3 regions of the Streptococcus ruminantium genome follow, and region 2 is predicted to be linked to each of the others. Evidence: predicted binding sites of a transcription regulator. Region 2 holds the regulator's gene; each other region holds the start of a gene.
The links. The regulator NrdR, encoded in region 2, represses ribonucleotide reductase genes. The targets are predictions, from matches to a motif close to ACACNATATATNGTGT.

Region 1: a site for NrdR is predicted at 1,082-1,097, ahead of nrdD (anaerobic ribonucleoside-triphosphate reductase). Genes of this name have one in related genera too.
Region 3: a site for NrdR is predicted at 900-915, ahead of nrdH (glutaredoxin-like protein NrdH). Genes of this name have one in related genera too.

The regions. Positions count from the first base shown of each region.
Region 1 covers NZ_AP018400.1:2,015,029-2,017,301, reverse strand. The annotation lists gene SR187_RS09495 (hypothetical protein) at 1-330, shown strand, start outside; gene SR187_RS09490 (ABC transporter ATP-binding protein) at 327-974, shown strand; gene nrdD (anaerobic ribonucleoside-triphosphate reductase) at 1,192-2,273, shown strand, end outside.
Region 2 covers NZ_AP018400.1:1,604,207-1,606,479, forward strand. The annotation lists gene SR187_RS07615 (replication initiation and membrane attachment family protein) at 1-1,089, opposite strand, end outside; gene nrdR (transcriptional regulator NrdR) at 1,094-1,567, opposite strand; gene SR187_RS07625 (AI-2E family transporter) at 1,640-2,273, opposite strand, start outside.
Region 3 covers NZ_AP018400.1:684,189-686,461, reverse strand. The annotation lists gene ptsP (phosphoenolpyruvate--protein phosphotransferase) at 1-103, opposite strand, end outside; gene SR187_RS03350 (phosphocarrier protein HPr) at 108-371, opposite strand; gene nrdH (glutaredoxin-like protein NrdH) at 1,053-1,271, shown strand; gene nrdE (class 1b ribonucleoside-diphosphate reductase subunit alpha) at 1,314-2,273, shown strand, end outside.

The DNA.
Region 1 (2,273 bases), 410 kb from region 2:
ATTTTCTTAGCCAGCCTTATTTATTGGGGAGCTTACTTAGGGATTTTTTATTTCATTTCGGGAAGGTCATCATTTGCTGAAGTGTTTGTTGAGTATCTGACCGTTGAATGCTTAACCTTACAATTAAGTGGCTTGTATTTTTTCCTTGATAGATGGATCGGTCATACACATACCGCAGCAGTTTTGACGATTTGCTATATGGGTATTATCAGTTTTCAATCAAGCATAGCAGATACGGTGACTAGTCTAGGATTTAGCTTTGTTTCGGGAAGTATCTATCTCGTGCTTATTTTTATACATATACAGAGAAAGGGAGTCGTCAGAATATGAATCCAATAGAAATAAAAGATGTTTCTTTTAGCTTTGGTCATCAACAGATATTTGATGCCATTACGGTTTCTTTTAAAGCAGGAGAAATCATTGGTATTGTCGGAAAGAATGGTTCAGGCAAGTCAGTGTTCTTTAAGTTGCTAGCAGGTCTTATAAAGCCTAAGCGAGGTGAAATCTGGATAGATGGTAAGGAAATAGCCAATTCCAGCAGTTTTGCCTCAGATATGGGTGTCCTGATTGAAGAACCTTCTTTTTTAGCTAACCTGACTGCATATGATAACTTGCGGTTGTTATTAAGTATTAACAAAAAATGTTCTAATGAGGTCATTGAGCAAACTCTCGAAACGGTTGGTCTCTCTGAATATCGGGATAAGAAGGTCAAACACTTCTCGCTAGGGATGAAGAAAAAGATGGGGATTGCACAAGCTATCATGGAAAAACCAAAAATTTTATTGTTGGATGAGCCTATGAATGCACTAGACGAAGAATCCATACTAAATATGAGAAATTTGTTCTTTGAATTGGCTAAGCAGGGAACCACGATTATCATTGCAAGTCATAATCGAGAAGATATTGATACAATGTGTGATAAAGTCTATAAAATCCATGCCTGCGGTTTGCAGTTAGAAACCTCTAATTCGTAAGTCTGACCGCCCCTATCATATCCGTCTCCCGTTATCAATCTATATACTCATAGGAGAATAAACAAGAGTCTAGACAGGCTCTTGTTTTCAGTTACTTTCAGGAAAATAAACTATATCTTGTGTTTTTGGAAGAATTTTAAGTTTTTTGACACAAGATATTGATTTTTGTTTTGTGAAGTGCTAGACTATAAGAAGTAAAACTTTTGGAGGTAGTCAAATGAACGTGCGAGAAAATGTCTTACAAAGTGTAGAATTAGCAGTGTTGAAGCGTGATGGTCGGATGGTATCCTTTGATCAGAATAAGATTTTTTCTGCTCTTCAGCGGGCCAATCAAGAATTGGAACATCCGGTTTCAGAAGCCGGTTTGAAGGTTGTGTTGGAGGCGTCTTTGGCAGAGATTGTCCGTCGTTTTGAAAAGGATGTTCAGATTTACGAAATTCAGACAGTCGTGGAGCAGGAATTACTCAAGGCTCATCTGTATGAACTGGCAGAACGCTATATCCAGTACAGAACCCAGCGCGATTTTCGCCGTCACCAAGCGACGGACATTAACTTTGAGATTCACAAATTGTTGAGTAAGGATCAGTCGGTTGTCAATGAAAATGCCAATAAAGATGCTAACGTTTTTAACACTCAACGTGACCTGACAGCCGGGATTGTTGGCAAATCGATTGGGTTAAAACTTTTACCAGCCCATGTAGCCAATGCTCATCAAAAAGGAGATATCCATTATCACGATTTAGATTATAGCCCTTACACACCTATGACAAACTGTTGCTTGATTGATTTTAAGGGCATGTTAGCTCAAGGTTTTAAGATAGGGAATGCAGATGTAGAAAGTCCCAAGTCCATTCAGACAGCAACAGCTCAGATTTCGCAAATCATTGCCAATGTTGCTTCCAGTCAGTATGGAGGATGTTCGGCAGACCGCATAGACGAAGTTCTAGCCCCCTATGCCGAACTCAATTACCAGAAGCATTTAAAGGATGCCAAGGATTGGGTTCTACCTGAGAAGCAGGAAGAGTATGCTTGTGCCAAAACTCAAAAGGATATTTATGATGCCATGCAGTCCTTGGAATATGAAATCAATACTCTTTTCACTTCCAATGGACAAACTCCATTTACCTCGCTTGGTTTTGGTTTGGGAACATCTTGGTTTGAGCGAGAGATTCAAAAGGCTATTCTCAATATCCGTATCAAGGGACTGGGGCGTGAAGGACGGACAGCTATTTTCCCAAAATTGATCTTTACGGTTAAGCGAGGACTCAATCTGGAGCCAGATTCGCCAAACTATGACAT
Region 2 (2,273 bases):
CTGGCCTTCTTGCGTTTGTCCCTGCTGAACTTCTTCCTTGCTCCATTCGGGGATATTTGTCTTTTGTGGTTTGCTCACTCTGGTGGCCTGGCCTGCTTTCAACTCTCTCAGATAAAGAACTGCTGCTTCCGCACTAGCAAGGCCTTTGTAAGAAAAGTCATTGCCCAATTTCATGGCATATTTTTCATTTAGGTTGGCAGAATCCACCTTGTTAAAAGTATAAAGTAGTAAGACATTGATGACCTCATCTAGTAATCCCAGATTGGCTAAGTCTGTCAAACACTTCCGCTCTGCCATTGTCACCGCTGCCCTTCTATGGTCTTTAAGAACTGAAAGAAAGATTAGACTAGATTTAGCCTTGGCCTCCCGAACAATGGCTTTTTCTTTTGCCGTTAGACTGCCATTTTCTAAGGAAAAAGATTGGCGTGACTGCTGCAACCGTTTGGTTGAGATAGTTTGACCGATAGCTGTCGCCTTCGCCTGACGATAGGTTTCCAACCAAGTCCACCCTGCCTGCTCTGCTATGTAACTAAGAGCGATAATATCCTCTGTTTCATTTTGAAAAAGAAGCTTATCTCTAGCCATTAGAGCCTTAAAGGCTGACCAATCAAAATCAGGTTGGCTCTCATAAATAGCTGGTACTTGTCCGTCCAACGTAAAAACATCAGAAAAGGCTTTAGATATATTTTGTTCCTGATTTGGTAACTGATTCATCAGCCCCTCTAGACTCAGTTCCCCAATTCGTTTTGCTAATAAATGCTTATACAAAGGCTTGGCTAGAAAGCTTTTAACTGACAGAGGAGCTTGCAGCGAAAGTCCTATCAAATCATCCAACTGATAAAGTTCCAAGAGTCCCATAGCAGTCAGAATATCCAGAGCCTGCTCCAGCCGATTCATCCCCAAATTCATATGATTAAGGATGCTAGTCCATTTGTAACGTCCCTGTCCTTGATCTGCAAAGCTATAGAGATGGTAATAAAGAGCTAGAGCATCAAAGCCAATAATGGGCTGGTAACAGCGACTGAGACTGATAATATCTGGGGTAAAAGAACTGGTTTTGATATAGGAAAATAGATCATTTGGCTTCATGATATCAACCCGATTTCACCTTACTACCTTTGGAAATCATCTGTTTGAGCAGATTTTCCAATTCTTCCACATCCTTGAAGGAACGGTAAACTGACGCAAAACGTACGTAGGTAATCTCATCCAGCTCAACCAATTCTTCCATCACCAGATTCCCGATTACATCAGACTCAATTTCATTGTCCCCTTGGGCTCGAACTTTCTGTTCAATCCGACTAACTACTTCATCAATATCATCAGTTGACACAGGCCGCTTTTGAGCAGAGCGAATAATTCCATTGAAAATTTTCTCACGAGAAAACTGCTCTCTTGTGCCATCCTTCTTGACAACAACTAAGGTTTTTTCTTCAATCCGTTCATAGGTGGTAAAACGCTGACCACATTGATCACAGGAACGGCGACGACGAATGGTATTGCCATCTTCAGCCTGACGACTATCAATGACACTTGATTTCAAACTCTGACATTTTGGACAACGCATACTCTTACTCCTACATAAACTTTATCAACTCAGTATAGCACAAAAATACTAAAATTAAAAGAAAGCGAGAAACTACTCGCCTTCCAAATTCATTTCATTTTGTTTCTTCAATCGCATGGTAACCCACTCTCGTATTAGACGGTAAATAACTGCAAAGATCGGAGTAAAAAAGATCATTCCTAACAGACCAAATAAATTACCACCTATGAGAGCAGCAGCTAAGGTAAACAGGGTTGGTAAACCAACAGACTGTCCAACGACACGAGGATAGATGACATTTCCTTCGATCAATTGAATCAATTGGAACAAGGCAATTGACCACAGAGCCAGCAAAGGATTTTGCACCGCAACAAAAAGAGCACTAATCAAACAAGCTGACAAAGGACCGATATAAGGAACAAAGGATAGGACACCAGCCAAAATACCTGCCATACTAGCGTAAGGTATACCCGAAAAAGAATAACTCACAAAAACAAGAGTTCCGATAATGCAGGCTTCGACAATCTGACTCATCAAAAATTTATCATAGGTATCAACGATCACTTCACCAATATAATTCACAATCTTAACTGCCTTTGCTGGCAAGATAGCTTGTAAAAATTTTCTAGCCATATTTTGCAAATGCTCCTTGCTCCCCAGAATGGCAAGAGTGAAGAAGAAAGCGATCACCAATGTCATTGTATTTGAGAAGAGACCTGTCACATTA
Region 3 (2,273 bases), 920 kb from region 2:
CAACTGTAACAGTTTCGAAAGACAAATCTGGCTGAACGAGTAGATATGCCTTAGCAACGGCAACACCATCTGATGCTGCAATTCCTTTAAGCATTTCTGTCATCTTTTTATGCCAATCCTTCTTTTTCCATTGTTTCAGTGATAGCTGCGATTGCATCGTCAGCATCGGCACCTTCAGCAGAGATTGTTACGTCAGCGCCTTGACCAACACCAAGACTCATAACACCCATGATAGATTTAAGGTTAACAGACTTTTCTTTGTAGTTCAAAGTGATGTCTGAAGCAAATTTGCTAGCTGTTTGCACAAGCAATGTTGCTGGACGTGCATGAATACCTGTTTCTGCCACAATGTGGAAGTCTTTTGAAGCCATATTTGGATTCTCCTTTGTTTTTACAAAATTGTGAGTTACTCGTGATAACCCTTACAGAGGACATTATACCACTTCTTGAAATCATTTTCAATATTTTTTTACTTTTCTTTCATATTCTAGTACAAAAAAACGACCTTGTTTCATTCTTTCTACTATTAAATAAACTCAATCCCAGACAGAAGGATTGAGAGAAAGCGAAAATCAAGTAAAGATAGTATTGACCTTTTTATTATACCATAAATATTTTTATAGAAACAGACTTGTTTCTTTGCTATTTAATTTAGTATCCGAATACTGCGAGAGAGGTGACCATGAAAAACTTAAAACTATTTCTCATCTTATTTTTCATAAATAGCTAGTATTGTCATATTTTACTTTTCAGTAAGAAAAAAATATTTTTGTGTCGCTATCAAGCATATCGTACTTTGTTGTATTTATGTTTCAACTATTCAGCATAATACAATACGAGACAAGGATAGCTTTCTGGTCAACAGCACGAATGATAGACCTATTATCAAGAACGGATAAGCACTATATATGGTATTTTACAAAATAAAAATATACTATATTTTGTGATTTTGCCTAAACTTCCTTCTTGACTTTCATCTCAAAATTTTGTATGCTAGTCTGGTAACAAAATTAGGATTTTTGATAATCCTTCATGGACAAAGGAGAACTTGAGTGGTAACAATCTATTCAAAAAACAACTGTGTACAATGCAAAATGACTAAGAAATTCTTGGACCAGCACAATGTAGAATACAAAGAAATCAATCTAGATGAGCAACCTGAGTTTATCGAGCATGTTAAAGAACTCGGTTTCTCAGCGGCACCAGTAATCGAAACTGAAAACGGTGTCTTCTCAGGCTTCCAACCAGGAAAATTAAAAGCTTTGGTTTAATACTATTTTACCTTCCTATATAAATAGAAAGAGATTGCAACTATGAGTTTGAAAGAGTTAGGCGATGTTTCCTACTTCCGTCTAAATAATGAAATTAACCGCCCTGTAAATGGGCAAATTCCCCTCCATAAAGACCAAGAAGCTGTCAAAGCTTTCTTTAAGGAGAATGTCCTTCCAAATACCAAACAGTTTGATTCCATTTTAGATAAAATTGCTTATCTACTGGAAGAAAACTACCTTGAAAAAGAATTTTTGGAGCAGTACAGTCCTGAATTTATCATAAAAATTGATCAATTTTTGAAAGATCAAGACTTCCGCTTCAAATCGTTCATGGCGGCATACAAATTCTACAACCAGTATGCCCTCAAGACCAACGACGGTGCCTACTACTTGGAAAGCATGGAAGATCGTGTGCTTTTCAATGCCTTGTATTTTGCAGAAGGCGATGAGGAATTGGCATTGAATTTGGCAAATGAGATGATTCACTTGCGTTATCAGCCTGCGACTCCTTCTTTCTTAAACGCTGGGCGTGCCCGTCGTGGTGAGTTGGTATCTTGCTTCCTCATCCAAGTAACAGACGATATGAACTCGATTGGTCGTTCTATCAACTCGGCTCTGCAATTATCCCGTATCGGTGGCGGTGTGGGGATTTCTCTCAGCAACTTGCGTGAAGCCGGTGCACCAATCAAGGGCTACGAGGGAGCTGCCTCTGGTGTTGTTCCAGTTATGAAACTCTTTGAAGATAGCTTCTCCTATTCTAACCAACTCGGTCAGCGCCAGGGGGCAGGAGTTGTCTACCTAGATGTTTTCCATCCAGACATCATCGCCTTCCTTTCTACCAAGAAGGAAAATGCTGATGAGAAGGTTCGTGTGAAGACTCTCTCACTTGGTATTACTGTTCCTGACAAATTTTACGAACTGGCTCGTAAGAACGAAGATATGTATCTCTTCAGCCCTTATTCTATCGAACTAGAATACGGTATCCCATACAATTACATTGAT